4 regions of the Priestia sp. FSL P4-0332 genome follow, and region 2 is predicted to be linked to each of the others. Evidence: predicted binding sites of a transcription regulator. Region 2 holds the regulator's gene; each other region holds the start of a gene.
The links. The regulator Rex, encoded in region 2, represses fermentation and respiration genes when NADH is low (regulators of the CRP and FNR family bind a similar motif). The targets are predictions, from matches to a motif close to TTGTGAAATATTTCACAA.
Positions count from the first base shown of each region.

Region 1 (3,152 bases), 3.4 Mb from region 2:
GAAACCTGCTTCTTTCAAAGGAGCCTTTTCAATTTCTATAGATAAAAAAATATTTTATCAGGTATATTGTTAGGAGAAGTTTTAAGTGGTAAGTTTGTGTTCACTGTATTTGATATAATAAGCATTTTTGGATGGCTACTCATGTACAGGACAGTAAATATAGATAACAGTAGCTCTGCCGATAAACAACCTTTTTAAAGAAAGACATCTTACCGATAAAAATTATAAAAAGGAGAGACGTAAATGAAATTTGATGTATCTGAATTAGTTGAAGCAAAACGTCAAATTGATTCAACTTTACACAAACTCAGACAGACAGTAAAAACGTTTGAAGCTAAAGAAAATGCTGATAGATATAAATCTCAAATTACCTTAGCTAAAAGAAGAATACAAGCATTCGAAATTTCGGTAGCTCTTATTGAAAGAGAAATAAAGGACTTTAATAACAAAAGCTAGGTATCAGCTTTTACAAAGTGCGTATTTGACGTTGCCATTTATTTTATGAATCACAAAACGTCGGAAAATGCTATATAGTAGTAAAAAACATGTTTTAATTCACCTTCAATATTCGCTCAGAGTGGGATACATATGAATGAACCTTATACAAAAAGAAAAGAAACCTTGCCAATACTAAGGTTTCTTTTTAGTAAATATAAAATATGTTCTAGGAACTTTATGAACAAAGAATTTTTAGTGAATTACGATAAAATATGTAATGAGAAGGAGGCGATGAAGAATGGAACTAGCTTTTTCACTGACTAAGTTAGCTATGAGAGGACTGTTAAGTGTTATTTTTTACGTTCCAGAAGCTTTTTCTTTTGCAGCAAGAAAAATCTCGGGAAATTCAAAGAAGGTGCCATCTTAAACAATCGAAAAAAGCCATCTCTTTTATCACAAGAGATGGCTTTTTTTATCTATATTTATCTATATTTATCTTATTTTACCTACATAAACTAAACCATTAGAACGATTGCCGTTCATAGTAACATATTCTACTTTTTTATATTCTACTTCTTCAAATTGATTCATCCACTCTTTTATGCGCTCTTCACTATGATGACGCAAGATGGCTCCATCAGCTAATTCAAACACTCCATAGGTATGATATTTAGCCAAACCTTTTTCGTAACGGTCTTTGTTTCTCTTATCATGATTGAGCAAAAAATCATTAATATATATGATGCCTCCTGGTTTCAGCACGCGTTTAATCTCGTTTAAAATAGCGTTCTATTCCTCATCTTTATGCACACATGTTAAAACTGCAAAAAGTAAAACAGCATCTAAAGAATGATTAGGAAAAGGGAGCTTCCCACTTTGAATAACTTGAAAATCAATTTCCGAGTCGTTTGACTTAGCTCTCTTAATCATCTCTTCCGAAAAATCTACGCCATGTAAATTTTTATAACCGTAACCTCTTAGTTCAGATAAGGTTCTCCCATAACCACAACCATAATCCAATATGACAGCATCACGGTCAACATGTGTGAGAAATAATTCAGGTTGAAAAGGCATAGTAAATTCCTTTTTATTAGCTACTTCATTCCAATATTCGTCTTGTTTAATCATGTGTATGAGACAACTCCTTATTGATATATCAACTTTTATTGCATCATAGCATGTAAATGTATAAAATAATGTGAGATATCTCATATTTTTATAACAATAGGAGAAAAAATGAAATTTTTAAACGAGCCTATGCACAGTTACTATATCGAAAAGTATTCGATTCAATCACTTTTTTCCTTTCCGATTACTCCATTTATTCAAGTCTGCCAATTTGAACGTGGTGAGTTTATTTACAAGGAAGGTTCCTCCCCTCAATATATTTATTATCTTGTTGAAGGTAAGGCAAAACTCTATGTTACACACGAAAATGGAAAAGTGTCTTTGATTAATTTTTTACAGGCTCCAACATTCATGGGGGAAGTAGAGCTATTAAATTCGCAACGATATTCTAAAGCTATCCAAACTGTCACAAAAACCATTTGTTTGGCTATTCCGATTAATGCTTGTAAAAATAAGCTCTTAACAGATGTTACATTTCTCAGGCATTTATGCAGTTTTTTAAGTGAGAAAGCAACTAGAACTTCAGCAAAGTATACCCAAAATCAGGCATATCCGCTTGAGAACCGCCTCGCTGCTTTTATAATGTTGTCGGCTGATGGTAACTTTTATAAAGAGAAACATACTGAAGTATGCGAGTACTTGGGCGTATCATATCGTCATCTGCTCCATGTACTAGCACAACTATGTAAAACAGATATTATTGAAAAGCAGTCACCAGGCTACATCATTCGAGACAGAGAACGTCTTGAAAAACTAGCGAAATTAAATTAAAGATACTCATAATAACCTTACATTTTTAGTTGCTGTAATGGATGTTCTAGGAACCTAAAGAGCTAAATATTACAATTTTTAAAGCCCATTAAATAAAAGAGTGCCATCAAAAAATACTGCCTAATTAGGCAGTATTTTTATCTTTTTATGAGAAATGACGATTAAAGGCATCTTCAACTTTATTTAAAATACCTTTATATCCTTCTTCATCAAGGTATCCAATACTTCCAAACAGTAAGTGTTCTACAGTCTCAATTCCAGTGAAATCAAATATTCCAATGTCAGATGTTATTTTCAGACCAGCTGTCATTCCAATCTCATCGTAAACTTCATTAGGAGTACCATGAGTATTAATGATCAAGCCTTTTTTACCTTTCAAAAGCTTAATGATTCCTTCTTCACCAGGAGCATAAGCAAACCCGTATGCAAATACTCGATCTACATATCCTTTAAGAATGGCTGGAAGACCTGTCCACCAAATAGGATAAATAAATGTTATAGCTTCTGCTTCAGAGATAAATTCTTGTTCTGTTTTAATATCATTAGGAGTTTGTCCTGCTTTCATAGCTTCAGTATCTTCTGGTTTCAATACAGGTTGAAAATCCAATGCATATAAATCACGTACAACAACTTCGTGACCGTTTTTCTTTAATGTATTAACTGTTGTATCCAAGATTGCATGGTTTAAGCTTTCTGGATTTGGATGTGCATAAACAATAAGGTGTTTCATTTCAAATAACCTCCAAGTATTTATTTACTTTCATTTGATTATTAGGGGTAATCTAATATTATAGTCTTAGACGTTTTTTTAAAAG
Region 1 is NZ_JBBOUA010000001.1:3,572,907-3,576,058, reverse strand. Features, by position in the region: gene MKY06_RS18665 (hypothetical protein) at 244-456, shown strand; gene MKY06_RS18660 (hypothetical protein) at 737-865, shown strand; gene MKY06_RS18655 (hypothetical protein) at 931-1,200, opposite strand; gene MKY06_RS18650 (class I SAM-dependent methyltransferase) at 1,228-1,566, opposite strand; gene yeiL (transcriptional regulator YeiL) at 1,675-2,337, shown strand; gene MKY06_RS18640 (NAD(P)H-dependent oxidoreductase) at 2,483-3,067, opposite strand.
Region 1: the regulator Rex is predicted to act here: its motif matches at 1,635-1,652, upstream of yeiL (transcriptional regulator YeiL).

Region 2 (3,152 bases):
GATCGCCCATCTTCGTTTCAAGCGTACGTAATTCTTTTTCCATCTTCTTTAACGGAGCAAAGACAGTCATCATTTCTTCCCATATGGAGAGTGTTGACTCAAGAACTGTATCTTGTCCCATATAATCAATGGAAACACCTTTAGGTTTAATAATTTCTCCGCTGTCATAAGAAAGCTGCTCAGCAATAATTTTTAATAAAGTTGATTTACCAGCACCGTTTCGTCCCACTAGGGCAATGCGGTCTTTTGATTGTACTTCTAACTTTATATTCGATAAAATGGGTTCTGCCCCATAGTATTTTGTAATACCGTTCAATTGTAGAATAATCATTTTTTCACCTCTAGTAGTATATCCATAGTGTATTTTAACATATTTTCAACTACAAGTTCTTCCTACAAGCGTTTGTAATTTGTACAGGGACAAGGACAAATGGTGAAGCGAATGTTTTGATTCATGAAATAAAATGATTTTACGTGCACATTTTATACAGGATACTATGTTAAAATAAGAGATAAGTGCATCTCTGAACTTATATATGATGGATGTAGAAAATCCGTCATGACTAACAAACGAATCCTTTGAAGGGCTAATTGCTTCGTTCTAGCTAACGACTTTAAATAGTGCTGGATAGACAAAAGCCGTCGGGGTGTGAAGCGGAGTATATATAAAACAAGAGAAAAGAGAGAGAATTGGAAGCGCTACCTCAAAGCGGTTGATGCTTTGTGAAAGGTAATGCAATATGACTTGAAAATGTTAGTAATGACATACATGAACTGAGGGGGTACAACGTGAACACTGAACAATTAAAAATACCACAAGCAACGGCTAAACGATTGCCGCTTTATTATCGTTTTTTAAAAAACTTGCATGCTTCTGGTAAACAGCGTGTTTCGTCAGCAGAGTTAAGTGAGGCAGTGAAAGTTGATTCTGCTACTATTCGTCGGGACTTTTCTTACTTTGGAGCATTAGGGAAAAAGGGATACGGCTACAATGTGAATTATTTACTTACATTTTTCCGTAAAACGTTAGACCAAGATGAAGTAACGAAAGTAGCACTGATTGGCGTGGGGAATCTGGGAACGGCCTTTTTAAATTATAATTTTATTAAAAATAATAACACCAAAATTGAGTGCGCTTTTGATGTGATAGAAGATAAAGTCGGTACAAAAGTAGGTGACGTGCCGGTTTATCACCTTGACCAATTGGAAGATTATATGAGTGATGATATCTCAGTGGCGATTTTAACCGTTCCTGCCACTGTTGCTCAGCAAATTACCGATCGTTTAGTGAACTGCGGAATTAAAGGGATTCTAAACTTCACTCCTGCACGCTTAAACGTACCGGATGAGATTCGACTACATCATATTGATCTTGCTGTAGAATTACAGTCGCTTGTCTATTTTTTGAAAAATTATCCTGTTGAATAAGGTGGACTGTGTTACGATTTCCTTAAGTCTAAATTAATAAGGAGAGTGGGAATATGGGGATTGGAGCAGGCAGTTGGATTATTATTGCGATTGTAGCACTGCTTATTTTTGGACCGAAACGGTTACCGGAGCTAGGAAGGTCAGTCGGGCAAACGCTTAGAGAGTTTAAGCATGCCGCTAGCGGTGCATCAGAAGATCGTGAAAAAGATAAACAGCGTCAAGTAGATGACAAAGAGTAAAAGGGTGATCATAGTATGACTGAACAAGAAATGTCAATATATGATCATATAGGAGAGCTGCGAAAACGCATTTTAATTGTTTTATTTTTCTTTGTCATTGCCACAATTGGCGGCTTTTTTATAGCGGATAAGGTTATTGTCTATTTACAGCATGCTGATGAGGCAAAAAATTTAACGATGAATGCATTTAGGCTAACAGATCCAGTTAAGATTTATATGCAGTTTGCTGTTATTATCGGCTGTGTACTTGCAGCTCCTGTTGCACTGTATCAACTTTGGGCATTTATTAGTCCTGGTTTATATGAAAAAGAGCGTAAGGTAACGCTTGGATATATTCCTGTTTCCATTTTTCTCTTTATCGGCGGTGTCTCTTTTTCTTATTTTGTGTTGTTTCCATTTGTCGTCGATTTTATGACGCGCGTTTCTGATGAGCTGAATGTAAACCAAGTGATTGGCATTAATGAATACTTTTCTTTTTTAATGCAGCTCACACTGCCTTTTGGCCTGTTGTTTCAGCTTCCTGTCGTCGTCATGTTTTTGACGCGATTAGGAATTATAACGCCTATGTTTTTATCTCAAATTCGAAAGTATGCCTATTTCGTACTGCTAGTTATTGCCGCACTTATTACACCACCGGAATTGCTCTCGCACATGATGGTGACAGTGCCGCTCTTAATTTTGTATGAAATCAGCATCATTATTTCCCGCATTTCGTATCGCAAAGTGTTAAAGGCAAGGGCAGAGCAAGAAAGAGAAGATGTTAGTATGTAAAAAAACCACTGAAACAGTGGTTTTTTTTATTTAGATGAATCATCTTGATTTTTATATTGCTGCTGCAACTTTTTAATTTTATAGTGCAAGATAAAAATGCGAACCGCAAATCTGAAATCGAATGCGGCTACGAGTGCAAATAAGATCGTAGGGAAGTTCCACACGGTTTCCTGAGCATTTTGAATGGCCAGGTAGGTGAATAAAATCCCCATAATAATATAAATAAACCCTCGTGTTAAAGGGATATTCTTCATAAAAACATGCCTCCAAAAATAAACTGCATTTGTTCTGCTTGCTTTTGCATTTCTATAATTTTATCTGCAAAAATAGTTTGAGATAAAATAACGATTGTATTCATCAACACGTGAGCAATAATGGGTACAATAATTAGTTTTGTTCTTGCATAAAGGAATGCAAATACAAATCCCATGGCTGTATACACGAGCAAATGTTTAAAATCCCAGTGTACGGCAGCGAAAATAAGGGAACTAATAAATGCAGAGATAAAAAAATTATATCGTTTGTGAAGAGAGCCGAAAATAATCTTTCGAAAAATAATCTCTTCTAGAATTGGTCCAATAACAGACGTAACGACAATGAGGAACGGCGTTGCTTTAACAAGATTAACAATATTTTGTGTGTTTTCAGATACTTGGGTAATGCCAAGAGCGTGCTCAATCATACCTGCTACAGCTTGACCAGCCATAGCCAAGA
Region 2 is NZ_JBBOUA010000001.1:220,327-223,478, forward strand. Features, by position in the region: gene MKY06_RS01295 (ABC-F family ATP-binding cassette domain-containing protein) at 1-331, opposite strand, end outside; gene MKY06_RS01300 (redox-sensing transcriptional repressor Rex) at 790-1,428, shown strand; gene tatA (twin-arginine translocase TatA/TatE family subunit) at 1,482-1,667, shown strand; gene tatC (twin-arginine translocase subunit TatC) at 1,683-2,438, shown strand; gene MKY06_RS01315 (YdiK family protein) at 2,465-2,692, opposite strand; gene MKY06_RS01320 (CPBP family intramembrane glutamic endopeptidase) at 2,689-3,152, opposite strand, start outside.

Region 3 (3,152 bases), 4.8 Mb from region 2:
TAAGGCAACCCCAACGAACATCATTGAAGTTAATGTACCACGTGCTTCTGGTTGGCGAGCCGTGCCTTCAATCGTCTTAGAAACGATAAGACCGTTACCAATACCAGCACCTAGTGCCGCTAAACCAATCGCAATTGCAGATGCTATTAAACCCATTTTATAAAGTCCTCCCTTAATATATATGATTTTGTTTAACTAAGTTTTGTTTTGTCCAAATTGGGTATTACTTGAACAAAGCTTTATAAATTAATGGTCGCTACTCACTTTGTGAGATAAATAAACCATCGTTAACATTGTGAAAATGAAGGCCTGAATTGCGCCTACAAAAATACTGAATCCTTGCCATAAAAGCATTGGAATAGCAGCTCCAATTGTACCTAAGAAGCCTGTTGTTGCTAAACCAGCTAGCAAGCTTAACAAAATTTCCCCAGCATAAATATTACCGTAAAGACGAAGGCCAAGCGTTAACGTATTGGCAAACTCCTCGATAATCTTAAGCGGGAATAAAAATGCCATTGGCTTGAAGTAATCTTTCGTGTATGCAGAGAAACCTCGCATTTTAATACCATAATAATGTGATAGTACAACTACCATAACGGCTAACGTCAGCGTAATTGCTGGATCAGCGGTTGGCGATTTCCACCATAAGTTATGGTCAATCACGATGGCAAATGGAAGACCCAACATATTTGACACAAAAATGTACATAAGTAAAGTTACACCTAGCGTCAAAAAGCGGCCACCTGTTTTCCAATCCATATTGCTATTAACGAGTCCTTTAACAAAATCTAAGACCCATTCAATAAAGTTTTGTGCACCGCTTGGCTTCATAGCAAGAGTACGAGTACATAAAACTGCAATTAAGAATACAATAACAGAAGCTACGGTAACCATAAGCAAGTTACTTTGACTAAAAGTAAGGCCTAGAAACTCTATAGTTGGTGATTCATGACCCAACTGTGTTCACCTCTCTTTCTATCTTCTACGCATATTTTGAACAACTAAATCTATGATAATGACAACGTAATACGTCATTAATCCCACAACTACACTAATAATATGAAAGGTTTTTGGATAAGAGATGGTAATCACAACTGCGAGAGCAGCTGTTGCAAATCTTACAACAGTCCCAATTGAACGGGGCTTTTTCCCCTCATCCAACGCCTGTCCAAACTGCTCAAACTTTCTTACTAAGTTCCACAAATTATACAAACTCAGGGCGGTTCCTAAAATTAAACCTGCAAAAACAGCCTTATAACTTGTAAATCCCCAGCCGAGAACGTATAATGCTAACAAATACAATATGTATGAACGAAGTCTTGGAAAAACGTGCTGCAAATCCTGCATGAATTATTAATCTCCTGAAAAAAAATGGTGGACTGTCCGCAGCATCATAAAAACACCTGCTGCTAGCCCTAAAAGAAGGCCTAAAATCAAAAATAGTGGTTCGGTGTCAAGCCATTGATCAGCCCATCTTCCAGAGAATAAGCCAATTAAGACTGAACCTGCTAACTGTGATAGAATGATTGACACTAATGCCATCGCTTGCAAAGGATGACGGTTGCGATCTTTCATAAGCTCATACCCCTTTTGCAAAATTTTCTTTTTTCCGAATTCTCTATCGTTTTTATAGCTCAATATATGATAGAAAGGCAAAAAAAATTGCTAAAAAAGGTAAAAACAGCTAATAAAATACACAGAAATATCAACGGTTTTCACAGGTTGAAAACCTTATCATTTATATTCCCTGTAAGCATACAATAGCGTATATTTAATGTCAATGTGTTTAAGCTAAAAACTTCACAATCTCTTCTTATTGTTCACATTTCTGCCACACATAAAACCTCTTCAAATGAAAACATTTAAAGAGGTTCATTCAATCGTTATTGTACTTTGTACAACCTGCTCTTGTCTATGCTTTTTCACAAATGCAAATATTTGGTACGACCCCGGTACAAGCGATTCATCAATCGTTATTTTTCGTTTTCTCATGCCTCTTTCTACATCAACGTCAACATCTAAATACGATACAAACTGTAAAGACTGCTTATCAAAAAGAGCCACGCCTAACTGATCTGCTCCTTCAGGCAAAAACAGTTCATAGCTATACGTATTTTTCTCTTTTTCCGCTGCTACTTGCAATCCCATGACACGAGGATAATCTGGAATGCTAACCATGTACATATAAGGAAGCGAAAATGTTTCACGTGAATCATTTATTTCCAAATATCCGTCATATATACCTTTATTTTTAAAACGGGGCTGCACCGATAAAGTGACAGCTATTTCTTTTGTCTGATGGGGCTGCACCGTGACGGGTAATGGAACATCCCAGTTCACTCCTTCATCCCTTTTTGGAACGTTTAAGCGATACGTTTTTGCTTTATCAGACTGGTTATCAATTTTAAATGATAAGACTTTCTTTGATGGGCGCGTAAAAATACCGAAAGATAAAGAAGATGGATAAAATAAAGAGTCTGCTGTGACAGCTTTTGCTATTTGAATTCTCCCGGCTCCTTGTTCATATACGCGATACGTTTGGCCATTTAGCTGCTGCATTACTTTACTTGTGTTCATCAATGAAGCTTTGACTTGTTCAGGAGACCAGTTCGGGTGAGCTTGTAAAATAAGAGCGCACGCTCCAGCTACATGGGGCGCAGCCATACTTGTTCCATGCATGCGTTCATATCCCCCAGGAACTGTACTATTAATGAAGTAACCAGGTGCGACGACGTCCGGCTTGATTCCCCAAGTAGTCGTTACAGGTCCTCTTGAACTGAAAGATGTGAGCAAGTCTTGCACCACTTGCTTGCCAGTGCGTAAGTATGGCTGTTGAGACTGAATGTGTTGATTAATGGTATCACCGCTTTTTTTACTTACCCATATCACTGGAATATTTACTGACTCTTGTAGTTTACCGATTATGCTTTTTTCAGTCGGGCTATATAAAAGAACAGCTTTTGCTCCAGCCTGTTCAGCTTGTTTAATCTTTTTTTCAACCGCATTTCCTTCTACTTTTAGCAAAATGACGTTACCCAACGCATGCTTTTGCTCTTTGGAATATTCTTCATTTATTACACGCAGCGTTTGATTAAACGTCCATGGACGAGACCCTTCTACTGGCGCCATCATAATTTTTTCTTTGTTAAATC
Region 3 is NZ_JBBOUA010000001.1:4,997,229-5,000,380, forward strand. Features, by position in the region: gene atpE (F0F1 ATP synthase subunit C) at 1-156, opposite strand, end outside; gene atpB (F0F1 ATP synthase subunit A) at 247-957, opposite strand; gene MKY06_RS26235 (ATP synthase subunit I) at 976-1,347, opposite strand; gene MKY06_RS26240 (AtpZ/AtpI family protein) at 1,354-1,575, opposite strand; gene MKY06_RS26245 (S8 family serine peptidase) at 1,873-3,152, opposite strand, start outside.
Region 3: the regulator Rex is predicted to act here: its motif matches at 1,789-1,806, upstream of MKY06_RS26240 (AtpZ/AtpI family protein).

Region 4 (3,152 bases), 920 kb from region 2:
AAGACTTGAAAAAAACTCTGATGCTTCAGCCGTCTCAGCCGTACATTTCCCAGACGGAGTCCTATGAAGAAGGGGTAGAAGCTATTCGGGGAGTCGCAGAAGAAAATTGGGTGCATTATCTAAATCATTCTCTCATTTGGCCGTTTCATTTAGGTGAGTATATTAATAAAAACGACGGAAGATTAACAAAGAAAGGAGGTGAAGTGTGGGGAGACTATTTAGTAAATTGGTTCACAAGTAAGAAATAGAAGATGATCTATTGCTAGGTAAAAATAGCTGAACGAAGCTTTCTATGATAAAACTAGAAAACTTCATTCACGTTATTGTGTTATTTTACTTTTTTTAAATGCCGGTTTGCTCTGCTTTTATAATAATAAGAGCCGGTGCTTGGGCATTTATAAAGCGTAATACCGAAAAACTGCAAAGGTGTTTTAATTCGTTTCAAAGAATAAGATAAGGGCATTGTGGTCCTCCTAAATAAAATGGGTTAATATTACAAATTTTGAGTTAATTATACAAAAAAATCCTCGGTTGGTAAACCTTAATAACGAACAAAAATAAAAAATGTTCTTTATCAGAAACAAAAAAGCAATTTTTCTCTAGAATAATGTCTCTTTTACTGACATAATAGTTTAGGGAGTTTAGGATAATTTTATTAAATTAACGTAAAAAATAGCTTTGAGGGTTATATTGTAACGGAATTTGATTTATAATTAGACAGGCTGAAAGAAGGGATAAAATGGATATTAATGAAAAAAGTGATGGGTTGCTTCCTCCAGAATGGATGACCCTAGTTAAGGAAGCAATGGATTCAAATATAACGAAGAATCAGTTTAAAGAGTTTCTTAAACAAAAGGCGCTAGAAAACAATGATACGGTTAACAATAAAAAAAACATTAGAATCTAGATTCTAATGTTTTTTGCTTTTTATTATTGCGCCTTATTTTGTTGTAAAAAATCCTTGATTTCTTTAATCGATAACCCCAACTGTTTTGCTTCATAAATAAGCTGCATCCAATCTTTATCTAGTTCGTTATCAAATACCTTGTTCAGCTTCTCCATCAAGTCTGCTCCTTTAGTAAAGGAAACTCAGCCATCATAGTGTAAAAACCGTAGATCTGTAGTTTTGCGTCCTAACTTTTCAATTAGTTTGCCTTTTTCTGTAATAATATAATTTAAATTATATTCTACTATACTTAGCCTGTAAAAACATGTAAAAAATAAGTTTTTGAGACTGAGTTTCCGTCATTTTGAGCATCTTCGAAAGCATTACATTCCCTATGTGAGACTTTTCGTATGAATACTTTTTCTTTATACTTCAATATTGTAACCGTATACATAAAACTATTATGTTATATAATCTAACATATAAGTTGAACGATTCAGAAAATTCATATATCTTAAGTATATCTTTAAAGATGTATAGAAAATATATCTTTGGAACAAGCAGGTATAGACGCCAGGGGAGGAATGGAACGTGCAAAAAAAGAAACTCGTATTAATTGGAAATGGAATGGCTGGAGTTCGAGCGATTGAAGAAGTATTGAAGGTTTCAAGCGAAGCGTTTGAAATTACGATTTTCGGAAGCGAGCCGCATCCGAACTATAATCGTATTTTACTATCAAAAGTGCTGCAAGGAGATACGAATGTTGAAGACATTACGTTAAACGATTGGAACTGGTATCAAGAAAACAATATTACATTATATACGGGCGAAACGGTTACTAGTATCGATTCGATAAAAAAAGAAGTAGCGACAAACAGCGGCAGAGTAGAACCGTATGATGAGTTAATTTTAGCAACGGGTTCTCTTCCTTTTATTCTTCCGATTCCAGGGTCTGATAAAAAAGGAGTGACGGCTTTTCGAGATATAAAAGACACGGACGAAATGCTGCAGGCATCTCAGCAGTATAAAAAAGCAGCGGTTATTGGAGGCGGACTGCTTGGATTAGAAGCAGCGCGCGGACTGTTAAATCTAGGGATGGACGTATCTGTGATTCATTTAGCTCCGTATTTAATGGAACGTCAGCTTGATCCAACAGCCGGCAAATTGCTTCAAAACGAATTAGAAAAACAAGGCATGAAGTTTTTGCTTGAAAAACAAACGGCGGAAATCGTTGGGGATGAGCGAGTTGAAGGATTATCTTTTAAAGACGGGACGTTTTTAGAAGCTGATTTAGTCGTGATGGCCGTTGGAATTAAGCCAAACGTTCACCTTGCAAAAGAAGCGGGACTTAACGTAAACCGAGGAATTGTCGTGAATGACTATATGCAAACGGACATCCCAAACATCTACGCCGTTGGAGAATGTGCAGAGCATAGAGGAATGGTATACGGACTGGTGGCACCTCTGTATGAACAAGGAAAAGCATTAGCAAAAGCGATTTGCGGGGCAGAAAAAGTACCTTATGAAGGATCGGTTTTATCCACCCAGCTAAAAGTATCAGGTGTTGAAGTGTTCTCAGCAGGAGACTTCACGGAAGATGAAGAGAAAAAAGCGATCAAAGTGTTCGATGAACAAGACGGCATTTATAAAAAGCTTGTTCTGCGAGGCAATCAAATCGTCGGAGCCGTTCTTTTTGGAGACAGCTGCGACGGAAATCGACTGTTTTCAATGATACAAAAGCAAGAAGATGTATCCGATGTCGCAAAAGTGTCGATTTTACAGCCGTCTGGCGGTAACGCGGGTGAAAGCTTAGTAGCAAGCATGAGCGCGGATGATATTATTTGCGGCTGTAACGGCGTAACAAAAGGTACGATTGTGGAAGCTATTCAAAAGCAAGGATGCTCATCGGTTGATGAAATTAAAGCTTGTACAAGTGCCTCTCGCTCCTGCGGAGGATGTAAGCCGCTTGTAGCGGAAGTGCTTCAGTATACTCTTGGCGCTGATTTTGACGCGGCGGTTCAAAAAGAAGCGATTTGCGGCTGTACGACTCTTTCACGAGATGAAATTGTCGAAGAAATTAAAGCAAAAGGACTTTCGCATACGCGTGAAGTGATGAATGTACTCGGCTGGAATAATGAAGAAGGCTGTTCGAAATGCCGTCCGGCGCTAAACTATTATTTAGGTATGGTGAATCCAACCGGATACGTTGACGAACGTGAATCACGATTTGTGAATGAACGCATGCACGCGAATATTCAAAAAGACG
Region 4 is NZ_JBBOUA010000001.1:1,140,936-1,144,087, forward strand. Features, by position in the region: gene MKY06_RS05810 (SGNH/GDSL hydrolase family protein) at 1-248, shown strand, start outside; gene MKY06_RS05815 (anti-repressor SinI family protein) at 740-907, shown strand; gene MKY06_RS05820 (anti-repressor SinI family protein) at 931-1,062, opposite strand; cyclic di-GMP riboswitch class I at 1,081-1,165, opposite strand; gene nirB (nitrite reductase large subunit NirB) at 1,478-3,152, shown strand, end outside.
Region 4: the regulator Rex is predicted to act here: its motif matches at 1,281-1,298, upstream of nirB (nitrite reductase large subunit NirB).